DNA from 4 places in the Dickeya sp. CFBP 2040 genome. Region 3 is predicted to be linked to each of the others. Evidence: predicted binding sites of a transcription regulator. Region 3 holds the regulator's gene; each other region holds the start of a gene.

Region 1 (3,148 bases), on a different contig from region 3:
GAATATGCGCCAGGGCATACACAAAACCGCGATCAAGCAGGCTAAGGCGGCTGCTGCTGAACTCCGGATCCATGCTACTGCCATAAGCACCATAGCCATAGACCAGCAGCGGACTTTGAGCCAGTTTGCAATCTTTCTGATATACCAACGATACTGGTACTGATTCACCATCACGGGCGGTTACCCACACACGTTCACTTCGGTAATTACCCGCATCAAAATTTTTCACTTCGGATTGTTTGAGCACCACCTGCACGCCGGTTGCCATATCCAACTCATAAATAGTCATTGGTGTGGTCATTGAGGAATAGCCGTAACGCAGTTGCGTACTTTCTGGCGTCGGGTTATAGCTCAGCCAGGTCACATAGGCCGGGTCGTTAAAGGTTATCTGGCGAGATTCCGCCGTCTGCCAGTGAACATAGCGAATATGAGTCAGTCCGCGCTCACGCTCTTCAACGACGTACCAGTCATCAAACAGCGAAAACCCTTCCAGCACACGTTCCGGACGCGGGGCAATCAACGCATCCCACGTTGACTCGCTGGCGTCGCTGGCACGATAAAAGCCGAAGGTTTTGCCATCCTTATTGGAGCGAACATAAAATGCATCGCGGAAATGGTCGATCACATATTCGTGATCCGGTCGGCGCGGCACAAACACACACGGTTTTGCCTGCGGGTCAGCGGCATCCAGCAACAGAATTTCTGTACTGGTAGTGCTGTCGAGATAAATCAGGATATAACGCTCAGATGTGGTTTTATCCAGACTAAGATAGAACGCATCATCCGTTTCTTCATACACCAGTTCATCCAGTTGCGGATCATCCCCTAAACGATGTCGATACACCTGATAAGGCAGCAAGGTCTGCGGATGTTTACGCACGTAATAGAAGGTACGAGAATCTGACGCCCACTCACTACCCGCAGAGACATTCTCCAGTCGATCTGCCAGCCACTCGCCAGTGGTGAGGTCCTGAAACGTCACCACATACTGCCGACGAGAGAGCAAATCTTCCGCCACGCTCATCAGACGGTTATCAGGGCTGACACCCAGCGCACCAAGATTATAGAATTCACTGCCTGCCGCCCGCTGATTACCATCCAGCAATACCTGCCAGGCGTCGTTCTCCGTTTCCTGTTCCTGCTGACGCTGATAGATAGCGTAATCTTTGCCGGATTCATAACGGCTCTGGTAACGATAGCCGCGTTTCACATAGGGCACGGAAACATCTTCACCGGGAATCCGCGCCACCATTTCCTCATACAAGGTCTGACGCAACGCCGCATGAGGTGCCATCGTCTGCTCGCAATAACGATTCTCTTCCTGCAGCCAACCCAGCACCTCTGGGTTATTGCGTTCATCATCTCGCAGCCAGTAGTAATTATCGATGCGGGTATCGCCATGCATCGTCATCACATGTGGGCGTCTTTCGGCTTGCGGCGCTTTCATCCACGTCACTCCTTTCCATCATTCGATCAGGTTCTGCCTTACATCACCTCTCGGTTTATGCTGGCGAACCAGCGGCAATGAGGCAGCAAATGCCCAAAGCCTGTCATGAATCGGCAGGGGAATCCAGCATGTGCCGAGATCTGCATGAATTTTCAATCGCTTTTGCGTACCGGTACGCGAATGATGCCAAACGCAAACGTTTTCGTTTATACTGCAGCCACGTTCGGGCCCCAGTCTGCCCGTTTTTACTACAACCTCTTTCTTACAACACCATCAGGTATCAGGTTATGTTAACAATGGGAACAGCCCTGCGTCCCGGAGCCACTCGCGTCATGCTGTTAGGTTCCGGCGAGTTGGGAAAAGAAGTGGCGATAGAGTGTCAGCGTCTGGGAATTGAAGTCATCGCGGTGGATCGCTACGCCGATGCCCCGGCAATGCAGGTTGCCCATCGTAGCCATGTCATCAATATGTTGGACTGCGACGCATTAAAACAGCTGGTATTGCAGGAACGCCCCGATTATATCGTGCCTGAAATCGAAGCTATCGCCACCGACATGCTGGTTGCTTTGGAACAGCAAGGGCAACGTGTAGTGCCGTGCGCTGAAGCCACCCGTCTTACCATGAACCGTGAAGGTATCCGCCGGCTGGCAGCGGAAACGCTGGGCTTGCCGACGTCCAGTTATCGTTTTGCCGCTGACGAAGTCGCGTTTCGTCAGGCCGCTCAGGAGTTAGGCTTTCCCTGTATCGTCAAACCGGTGATGAGTTCCTCAGGGAAAGGTCAGAGCCTGATCCGTTCTCCCGAACAGTTGGATCACGCCTGGCGCTATGCCCAGGAAGGGGGCCGGGCTGGCGGCGGAAAAGTGATTGTAGAAGGGCTGGTAAAATTCGATTTCGAAATCACACTGTTAACCATCCATGCCGTTGACGGCCTGCACTTCTGCGAACCGATTGGTCACCGTCAGGAAGACGGCGATTACCGCGAATCCTGGCAACCGCAACAGATGAGCGACCTGGCGTTAACGCGGGCTAAAGAGATCGCTGGTAACGTGGTAAAAGCGCTGGGAGGGTTCGGCCTGTTTGGCGTGGAGCTGTTTATCTACGGTGACGATGTCATTTTCAGTGAGGTTTCGCCGCGCCCACACGATACCGGCATGGTGACGCTCATTTCGCAGGATCTGTCCGAGTTTGCCTTACATGTTCGCGCGTTTCTCGGTTTGCCGATCGGTGCAATCCGCCAGTACGGTCCATCCGCTTCTGCGGTTATTCTACCGGAGCTAACCAGCAATAATGCACGTTATCAAGGGCTGGAACACGCGCTGCAACCCCATACACAGATTCGTCTGTTCGGCAAACCGGACATCAGCGGACGCCGTCGGATGGGTGTCGCACTGGCGACCGCCGACAGCACTGATGCGGCAGTACAACTGGCGAAAGCAAGTGCATCTGCCGTTAATGTCATCGGCTAACGTCAGGCACAAAACGCGATTAAACACAAAAAAGCCCGCAATTGCGGGCTTTTTGAATGAAAAAAGGGAAAAAACGATTAGGCTGTCGCACCTGCGACTGCTTCACGCGCCAGCATGGTGATGCGATCATAATCGCCGCTTTCCAATGCATCAGCAGGCACCAGCCAGGAACCACCGACGCACAGCACGCTTTTCAGCGCCAGATAGTCGCAGTAATTCTTCAGCGAAATGCCGC
Region 2 (3,148 bases), on a different contig from region 3:
GCCAGCTGTACACTGATGGGGATATCCTGCTCAATGCGGCTGAGCAGCTCAGCCTGACGCTGTTCCTGACTATAACGACGTGTTGTCATCATGCTACTCCGAGGGAAATTCGGAATTTATGCTATCCCGTTTAACGGGCCGTATTTTTTAAATATTATCTCAATTCAACGCATTATTGCGTTAGTTTTGTCCGTATCCCGACAATAGTCGGGATACGTAATGACAAGTAGCAACGGATTAGAAGTTGTAACCGGCCACCAGATAATAACCCCATCCGGTGGTGCGGACGTTGAATGGACCTCGGCCAAAATCCAGCTCGGTGCCGTCGGCCCACTGGCCGCCGTTATGGAAGTAACGGGCGACAACCGAGTAGTGCCAGTGGTCATAATTCAACGCCAGAATATGGCTCGAAGCAATGGCATTGCTGGTACGAGACGGACCGGCGTTATTAGCCAGATCGGAGCCGAAGTCGAAGTTGGTGAAGCCGATATAGGTCAGCTTGCCGCCCCACAACGACGTGAGTGGGTAGAAGTATTTAATTTTGAAACGGTAACCGTCCCAACGATCTTCATTCGGCGCGCTGTAGTTCTGCCCCTGGTATTTGGCATAGATATTAGCGGACAACGACAGATCGGTGCCGGTATTGATATCGGTGCCCAGACCTACGTACCAAGTGCTTTGGCGTGAGTCGTTATTACGGCCCTGATCGTAGATGATGTTATTAGCGACGTACCACTCTTTGAATGGGCCGAAGCCTAACTGTGTATTGGTTAATTTATCAATCGAGAAGCGGGGTTCAATTTCCATGAACAGCGGAGAACCTTTATCCCAGATACCACGGTCAGGCGTGTTGCCTGCACCAAAGGTTTTTGGCACATCGACGTAGCCATAAAAATCAAACCAGTCCTTGCGGGCGAAGGCTTCGTATTCCAGATACACATCATTGTTTAACTGAGGTCCGAAACGCGTGTGATAACTGCCTACCACATTGATGCTCTGGTGCCACCAATCAGAGAGGTATTGCGGCGCGTTGTTATCTGCAAGAGTGGGTAAACTGTATGACAATGTGCTGATTGCACAAGCAGCAAGGATTTTCTTCATGACGATTCTCTGTATTGTCCGACGCATTGTCAGCAGCCCCGGCCTGACTGCCTGGGTTGCAAGTAGCGATTCGGGCGGTAATAACAAAATAGATGCTGAAAAAACTTTCCGGCGATAAGCAGAAGACGAAAACGTTTGCCTGTGATGGCGGAATCATCGGGTACTTGCCGAAAAGAAGGGGCGCAGCATACCAGAAGATGAGTGGAACATCATGGTTTGTGTGCGTCCCCTGACGAGCGACGGCGGATAAATCACAAGGTTTTTTTAACCCGTCAGGAATATCGTAGATGCGGTAAGATGTTGGCTCAATGAGTGTAATCAGTCGGTTAGTCCTGCTGGTGAGAGGCCCGGTTATTGTCAGGCAAAAAATACTGGGGCGATGATGGTTTGTTGAATGGCAGAGCAACGAAAAGGAGTGTTGATGAAAGTGGAGCATGGCTGGCTGACCGGTGTCAGACGCGTTCTGTCACCACATCAGGATGAGCGTCCGCAAGGGGAGTTACCTTCTTTGCTGGTGATTCACAACATCAGTCTGCCTCCGGGGGAGTTTGGTGGACCTTACATTGATCAACTCTTTACCGGTACGCTGGATGGGGAAGACCATCCCTATTTTGCGGCAATATGTCATCTGCGAGTGTCAGCGCATTGCCTGATCCGACGTACCGGTGAAATCATACAATATGTGGCGTTTGATCAGCGGGCCTGGCACGCAGGGCTATCACAGTTTGAAGGACGAGAACACTGTAATGATTTCGCTATTGGTATTGAGCTGGAAGGTACCGATATGCTGCCGTTTACCTCAGAACAGTATGCCCGGCTGGCGGAGGTTACCCTCTTGCTGAGTGCAACCTATGGTATTACGCCTGAACGTATTACCGGGCATAGTGATATTGCGCCGGGACGTAAGACTGATCCCGGTCCCGCATTCGATTGGGTACGATATCAACAGTTATGGCAGACGCTACCGGAACAAGGGGAGTAATCACTGATGACGTTGTTTAGTCTATTGCTGGTCCTGGGGTGGGAGCGGTTGTTTAAGCGTGGTGAACATTGGCAATTGGATCACCATCTGGAGCGGGTGTTCCGTCATCTTTCCGCGCCATCGTTGCTGCAAACGTTACTGCTTGCTGTCGCGGGTATGGCGGTGGTGCTGGTGGCTCAGTGGTTGCTTAGCGGCTGGCTGTTCGGCTTGCCGTTGCTGTTACTGTGGATTGCGGTAGGGGTACTGTGCATCGGTGCGGGAGAAACACGTCAGCATTATCATCGTTATATTCAGGCTGCTCAGCGCGGTGAAGCGGATGCCTGCCGGGAAATGGCCGAGGAACTGGCGTTGATTCATGGTTTGCCATTGGATGCCAGCGAACATGAGCGGCTAAGGGAATTACAAAATGCGTTGTTGTGGCTAAATTTCCGCTTTTATCTGGCTCCATTGTTCTGGTTTGTCGCGGCGGGGCCTTATGGTCCGGTGGCATTGGTGGGGTACACCGTGTTGCGCGCCCGGCAGTGCTGCCTGGCCCGTCATCATACACCGCTGGAACGGGCGAATTCCGGTGTCGATACTTTACTGCATTGGCTGGACTGGATTCCGGTACGGTTGGCCGGCGCCGCTTATGCGTTGCTGGGGCACGGTGAGAAAGCATTGCCGGCCTGGTTTGCCGCCATGATGGATGTGCACTCTTCTCAGTATTGGGTGCTGACAAAGCTGGCGCAGTTTTCGCTGGAACGGGAATCGCATGGCGACCCGATTTCTACGCCGAGAGCGGCAGTCTCGCTGGCGAAAAAGGTTACGCTGGCGCTGGTGGTGGTCGTGGCGTTGCTGACTATCTACGGTACGCTGGTATAACGCAGAGATAAGGTGACAGATCCAACGAAAACAGTATGGCCGCTACGGCGGCCATACTGAAAGGGAACGGATTATTGATGCTTTTTAAAGCGATAGCCGATGCCCAACACTAACAGCCAGACTGGAATCAATAAGACGGAAATCTGGATGCCCGGCGTCAGGTACATGATCACCAGAATGCCAGCCATAAACGCCAGACACAGG
Region 3 (3,148 bases):
GCCAGAGATGAATATCGCGTGCTCGGAACGAGCCAGCACAGACGTTAAGATAGTAACTGAACATTCGCTGGAAACGTTCGGAATAACGCTCCGACAAGGTTGGCCAGTGTTGCTGGAATCGTTCATGCCAGGCCATCAGCGTGCGGTCATAATCTGCGCCGAAATTGTGCCAGTCTTCCATTACCAGATAGGGTTCGCTGGCTTGTGCGATATGCTGCACTGAAGGCAGGCAGTAGTTGGGGAAAATGTATTTGTTCATCCAGGAGTCAACTTTCAGATTGGTTTCATTGGTGCCGATAGTGTGCAGCAGGAACAACCCATTAGGTTTGAGGTTTTTTCTCACAACCTGAAAGTAGGTGGGATAATTTTTCGGTCCGACATGTTCGAACATGCCGACAGAAACGATACGATCAAACTGCCGGTCTAGGTCACGGTAGTCTTGCAGCATGATGGTAACTTCCAAATCCTGACAGCGTTGCTGTGCCAGCACCTGCTGTTCGCGGGATATGGTAACGCCCGTGACACTGACGCCGTAATGACGTGCGGCGAATTCCGCCAGTCCACCCCAGCCGCAACCAATATCCAGCAGCGTCATGCCACGACGTAACTGCAACTTTTCACAAATGAGGCGCAGCTTGTCTTGTTGTGCCTGTTCAAGCGTTTCGGCTTTCGTCCAGTAACCACAAGAATACTGTAAGTAAGGATCGAGCATCAGGGTGAAAAGATCGTTACCAAGGTCGTAATGCTCTTTACCCACGATCCAGGAACGGCGGCGAGATTGCAGATTGGTCAACCGTGCTATCAGGATCCGTAATGTATCTTGCCAGCGATGCGGTAGTTGGTTTTCCAGTCGGGTACGTATCACACGGTGGAAAAACATGTCCAGTCGTTCACACTCCCACCAGCCATCCATATAACTTTCGCCTAATCCGAGCGAGCCATCACGCAATACGCGCTTATACATCTCAGGGTTGCGGACCTGAATATCAAATGGACGAGAACCGTTAATCGCGATGTCGGCGGTGGATAGCATTTCATTAACGATTTGGAACCAAGGTAGATTGGGTGTCCCCAGTTCCTCAACATAGGATGAACTCATAACTTCTCCCTACCTTGCCAAATAAATGCTTTTGCAAGGAGTAATTTAGACAACATAACCATGACGGGCTTTGATAGACCCGAACCATCGTCTATCCCTGAGCGTCTCAGAGGAAAGTAAGAGAAAAGCTGGTACAAAGATATCTACCAAGGCTGAAACCAAATAAGAGATGCGACGGTCAGCAGGTGGAATAGAAAAAATGAGGCGATGCGTTTAATACATCGCATGATCATAATTGTTGTCATCAACTATACAGTCAATTGTATGACGGCTTTAATCCGTCGGCAAGATTCGTCGGATTAAAGCAGCACGTTGAGTCATGCCTTTTCGGCAGTTGCGGCACTCGTCGCGGCCATGCGTAGCGCGGTACGCCGCATGATTTCGAGTCGTCAGGCAGCGAGATAGAGAATTGTCTGGATTTTAACGGCGGTAATCGCGGTACGGGCCATCAGCGACTGAACGACGTTCAATTAAGGTCGGATGTACTTCGATGGTTTGGGCTTCCTCGCGTTTACTGGTAATACGGTCAAGCAGCATGGAGAACGCCGCTTGCCCCAGTCGTTCCTTGGGTTGATGAATGGTGGTCAGTGCGGGAGTAAAATATCGGGAGTGACGTACATTGTCGTAACCGATCACCGAAATATCCTGTGGCACACGCAGACCCAGCTCGTCAGCAGCGCAAATGGCACCCATCGCCATGATATCGCCGCCGCAGAATACTGCCGTTGGCCGTTGTTTCTGGGCCAGAATCTGGTGCATCGCTTTGTAGCCGGACTCTGGCTCAAAGTCGCCCTGAACCACCCAGTCTTCCCGTAAGGGAATATCAGCCTCTTTCAACGCTTTCAGGAACCCCAGGTAACGCCCGCTGCCCGTATTGCGCCCCTGAGAGCCGGGAATAGCGCCGATGTCACGGTGACCACGCTCAATCAGATAGCGCCCGGCCATGTAGCCGCCCGCAAATGCATTATCAATAATAGTATCGGTAAAATCGTTATGGGCTTCGCCCCAGTCCATCACCACCATCGGGATGTGACGATAGTCCGCCAGCATGGACAACAATTCAGGCGGATACTCAGCACACATCACCAACAGCCCATCGACCCGCTTTTGTGCCAGCATGGATAGGTAAGCACGCTGCTTATCCTGATTGTTGTGGGAGTTGCACAGGATTAGCGTGTAACCTCTGGCGTAGCAGCTGTTTTCCACCGCCTCGATAATTTCGGCGAAATAGGGCGCTTCGCTGGAGGTTGCCAGCAGGCCGATAGATTTGGTGTGGTTGACTTTCAGGCTACGGGCCACTGCACTGGGTGAATAATGCAATTCATCAATCGCTGCGCGCACCGCAGCCTTGGTCTCTTCGGCGACGAAACGTGTTTTATTGATCACGTGTGATACGGTTGTGGTTGAAACGCCCGCGCGTTTTGCCACATCTTTGATCGTTGCCATCTAAAGTGACTCCTGAACTCATCTGTTACAGCAGTAAATATGTTGTTAATCGTTTGCCTGCGTGAAATTTTCTCCTGCCAGACAAGCAAGGCAACATTCAGGAGGAGACATGCCGAGGTTGTAGCTGAAGGGAGGACTGACGCATCGACCAACGCAGTGTATATCGTAAACTGCGGATTTTGGCCGATTTAGAGCAAAAGTGGAAGAGGCAATTCGTGTTATCTCTGTGACGCAGAATTCGGTTTTTTGACCTCGGTTGAGTCATAATACACCTATATTTTGTGTGATTCCCCGCCTGCCGGGGCTTACTCAGACATGACGTGATATCAGTCAATAACAGGAGAATATATGGATACTAATCTGAAAATGTCACTGTTCACCACGGTGGCTACGCTGGCGATGATCATTGTCTTTAGTCTGAGTGCGATACTGAACTGATTGCAACTGGTGTTCTCATCATCGGCGGTGAAATCTATCGGTATCAAAAACCGGTATCTTTATCAGCATCAAATACACCAAAAGGGGCATAACGCCCCTTTTGTGTTATCTCAAGTTGTGTTATCTCAACGTGTCTTATTCAACGGAAATATTCATTCAACAGTA
Region 4 (3,148 bases), on a different contig from region 3:
GCCCCTGACAGCCCTGACCGCCTGGGAAGGATTATTCGAGCATCTGAATATTCAGGACGCAGCTAAAGGCAAAACGCTGTTGATTATCGGCGGTGCGGGCGGCGTCGGCTCGCTGGCTATTTCGCTGGCGGCACAGCGCAGTGAGGTGACGGTCATCGCTACCGCTTCACGTCCCGATTCCGCACAATGGTGCCGTGACCGCGGTGCGCATCTGGTGGTGGATTATCGCCATCTGGTGGATGAATTGAAAAAACAGGGGATCGAGCAGGTTGATTATATTTTCTGCCTGAATGATACCGACGGCCATTGGGATGCAATCAGCCGGTTAATCGCCCCAATGGGACATATCTGCACCATCGTGGAAAATACGCGTCCGCTGGATCAGAACGCGTTGAAATTGAAAAGCGCTGCGCTGCACTGGGAATTTATGTTCACTCGCAGCATGTTTGCCACGCCAGACATGGCTCGTCAGGGAGAGATTCTGCGTGAGGTAGCGCAACGGGTCGATAACGGCACATTGCAGGGTACACTCAGCCAGACCTTTAGCGGGCTCACCACCGAGACGCTAAAGCAGGCGCACGAAGCCGTATTGGCTGGGCATATGCGTGGTAAAGCCGTTATTACTCTCTAAAGACTGCAGTAAAAAAGCCAGACTGTCAGGGCTGGCTTCCTCATAAGACCGAATTATCGGTCATCACTCACTGACTATCCCCACCACTTAGTACAGCAGGCGCGCACGAATGGTGCCAGGGATGGATTTCATCAGTTGCAGCGCGGTGTCGGCACCATCGGTTTCCACATCAATAACCACATAACCGATTGTCGGGCTAGTCTGCAGGTACTGAGCCGCAATGTTGATTCCCTGCTCGGCAAAGATGTTGTTAATTTGCGTCATGATACCGGGACGGTTTTCATGGATGTGTAGCAAACGGCTGGCGCGATCACTGTGCGTCGGCAGCGAGACTTCCGGGAAGTTGACAGCGGACAAGGTGGAGCCGTTATCGGAATATTTCACCAGTTTCCCGGCAACTTCTCCGCCAATATTCTCCTGCGCCTCCTCAGTGGAACCGCCAATATGCGGCGTCAGGATAACGTTATCGAACTCACACAACGGCGACTGGAATGGATCACTATTGGTCGCTGGCTCCTGTGGGAACACATCGATAGCCGCACCGGAAAGATGCTTGCTGGCAAGCGCGTTGCTCAGCGCTGGAATATCGACAACAGTGCCGCGTGATGCGTTGATCAGGAGCGAACCCGGCTTCATCTGCGCCAATTCAGCAGCACCGATCATATTCTGGGTACTGTCGGTTTCCGGCACATGCAGGCTGACCACGTCACTCATGTTCAACAGTTCGGACAGCTCACGCACCTGTTGGGCATTACCCAACGGCAGTTTGCTTTCGATATCATAGAAATAGACGTGCATTCCCAGGCTTTCGGCCAGAATACCCAGTTGAGTACCGATGTGACCGTAACCAATGATGCCCAGTTTCTTGCCGCGTGCTTCAAAACAGCCAACGGCCTGTTTGTGCCAGATACCACGGTGAGCTTTAGCGTTGGCGCTCGGAACACCGCGCAGCAGCAACAGCAATTCACCGATCACCAGTTCGGCCACAGACCGGGTATTGGAAAAAGGTGCGTTGAAGACTGGAATACCACGCTTGGTGGCCGCAGGCAGCTCAACCTGGTTGGTACCGATGCAAAAACAACCAACGGCTACCAGTTTTTCAGCCGCAGCGAAAATCTCTTCCGTCAGATGCGTACGTGATCGAATCCCCACAAAGTGCGCATCACGAATCGATGCTTTCAGCGCTTCCGGGTCAAGCGCCCCCTTATGGTATTCAATATTGGTGTAACCTGCAGCGCGCAGATCCTCCAGCGCATTAGGGTGTACCCCCTCCAACAGCAGAAACTTAATCTTGTCTTTTTCCAGTGATACCTTTGCCATTTCCCGACCTTATTTTCAGACTTCAGCCATAGCGGTTTGCGAACCGATTCCTGCAAACATAACAAAAAATACGCAAGCGGCAATACAAACGATTGCCTATCCGTACTTCCATCGCCCCTCTGTCCGGCCTTTTCATGGTAAAAAATACTGCCAACCACCAAACGGGCCACACAGGGATGATGCGAAATAAGAAAAGCTAATATTAAGTACCAAAAATGAGACGTTAGAGAAAGTCGGATTTTTTAGATAAAAAAATCCGGTCACTGCTGGCATGACCGGATCACTGCAAGAAACAACAATACGTTAATTCAGGAATGGCTTATTTCAGACGTACGGTCTTCAAGCCGTCCGCAGTACCTACCAGTGCGACGTCCGCACCACGATTAGCGAACAAGCCTACGGTAACCACACCAGCCAGACTATTGATACGGTTCTCCATCGCCACCGCATCCGACAGATTCATATTGTGTACATCCAGAATAATGTTGCCGTTATCGGTGATCACACCGTCGCGGTATACCGGCTGGCCTCCCATTTTGACCAGCTCACGAGCAACATAGGCACGCGCCATCGGGATAACTTCCACCGGCAACGGGAAACGCCCCAGCACATCAACCTGTTTGGACGCATCGACGATACACACGAACTGACGGGCGATCGCCGCCACGATTTTTTCGCGGGTCAATGCGGCGCCCCCCCCTTTGATCATCTGCATGTGTGGATTGATTTCATCCGCGCCATCAACGTAAACATCGAGTGCCTCCACGTCATTGCAGTCAAAGACCGGGATCCCCAGGCTTTTAAGTTTGGCGGTGGAAGCATCCGAGCTGGAAACCGCGCCTTCGATCTGGTGTTTGATAGAACCCAGCGCGTCAATAAAGTGGGCGGCGGTGGAACCGGTTCCCACCCCAACAATAGTACCGGGGCGAACATAATCGAGCGCTGCCCAGCCAACGGCTTTTTTCAGTTCATCCTGCGTCATGATGTGCTTGTGCCTGTAGCTACGAAAACGTGTGCGTATTATAGGGCATGACATGCTCAAAAGGAGGGATTTGTCCGTCGGGCATGGCAATATTTCCGTCTCGTTGCAGCAGGCCCGGCGATTTTTTTCGGCGATACCTCACAAAAATGTGGCATATTGCCGAATATAGTTTTTACGCAAAGGAATCTTCACCTTTATGAAACGCCCGGACTACC

Evidence for each region. The regulator PurR, encoded in region 3, represses purine synthesis genes. The targets are predictions, from matches to a motif close to CANGCAAACGTTTGCNTG.
Region 1: a site for PurR is predicted at 1,637-1,654, ahead of purT (formate-dependent phosphoribosylglycinamide formyltransferase). Genes of this name have one in related genera too.
Region 2: a site for PurR is predicted at 1,226-1,243, ahead of Dpoa2040_RS12600 (nucleoside-specific channel-forming protein Tsx). Genes of this name have one in related genera too.
Region 4: a site for PurR is predicted at 2,033-2,050, ahead of serA (phosphoglycerate dehydrogenase). Genes of this name have one in related genera too.

The regions. Positions count from the first base shown of each region.
Region 1 covers NZ_JAAVXH010000043.1:17,018-20,165, forward strand. The annotation lists gene Dpoa2040_RS06365 (S9 family peptidase) at 1-1,447, opposite strand, end outside; gene purT (formate-dependent phosphoribosylglycinamide formyltransferase) at 1,735-2,913, shown strand; gene Dpoa2040_RS06375 (bifunctional 4-hydroxy-2-oxoglutarate aldolase/2-dehydro-3-deoxy-phosphogluconate aldolase) at 2,991-3,148, opposite strand, start outside.
Region 2 covers NZ_JAAVXH010000087.1:200,587-203,734, reverse strand. The annotation lists gene nadC (carboxylating nicotinate-nucleotide diphosphorylase) at 1-89, opposite strand, end outside; gene Dpoa2040_RS12600 (nucleoside-specific channel-forming protein Tsx) at 238-1,101, opposite strand; gene ampD (1,6-anhydro-N-acetylmuramyl-L-alanine amidase AmpD) at 1,523-2,083, shown strand; gene ampE (beta-lactamase regulator AmpE) at 2,090-2,944, shown strand; gene Dpoa2040_RS12585 (amino acid permease) at 3,016-3,148, opposite strand, start outside.
Region 3 covers NZ_JAAVXH010000033.1:77,837-80,984, reverse strand. The annotation lists gene cfa (cyclopropane fatty acyl phospholipid synthase) at 1-1,099, opposite strand, end outside; gene purR (HTH-type transcriptional repressor PurR) at 1,520-2,545, opposite strand; gene Dpoa2040_RS05085 (YnhF family membrane protein) at 2,894-2,983, shown strand.
Region 4 covers NZ_JAAVXH010000087.1:319,070-322,217, forward strand. The annotation lists gene Dpoa2040_RS13105 (zinc-binding alcohol dehydrogenase family protein) at 1-631, shown strand, start outside; gene serA (phosphoglycerate dehydrogenase) at 719-1,951, opposite strand; gene rpiA (ribose-5-phosphate isomerase RpiA) at 2,271-2,933, opposite strand; gene Dpoa2040_RS13120 (LysR family transcriptional regulator ArgP) at 3,130-3,148, shown strand, end outside.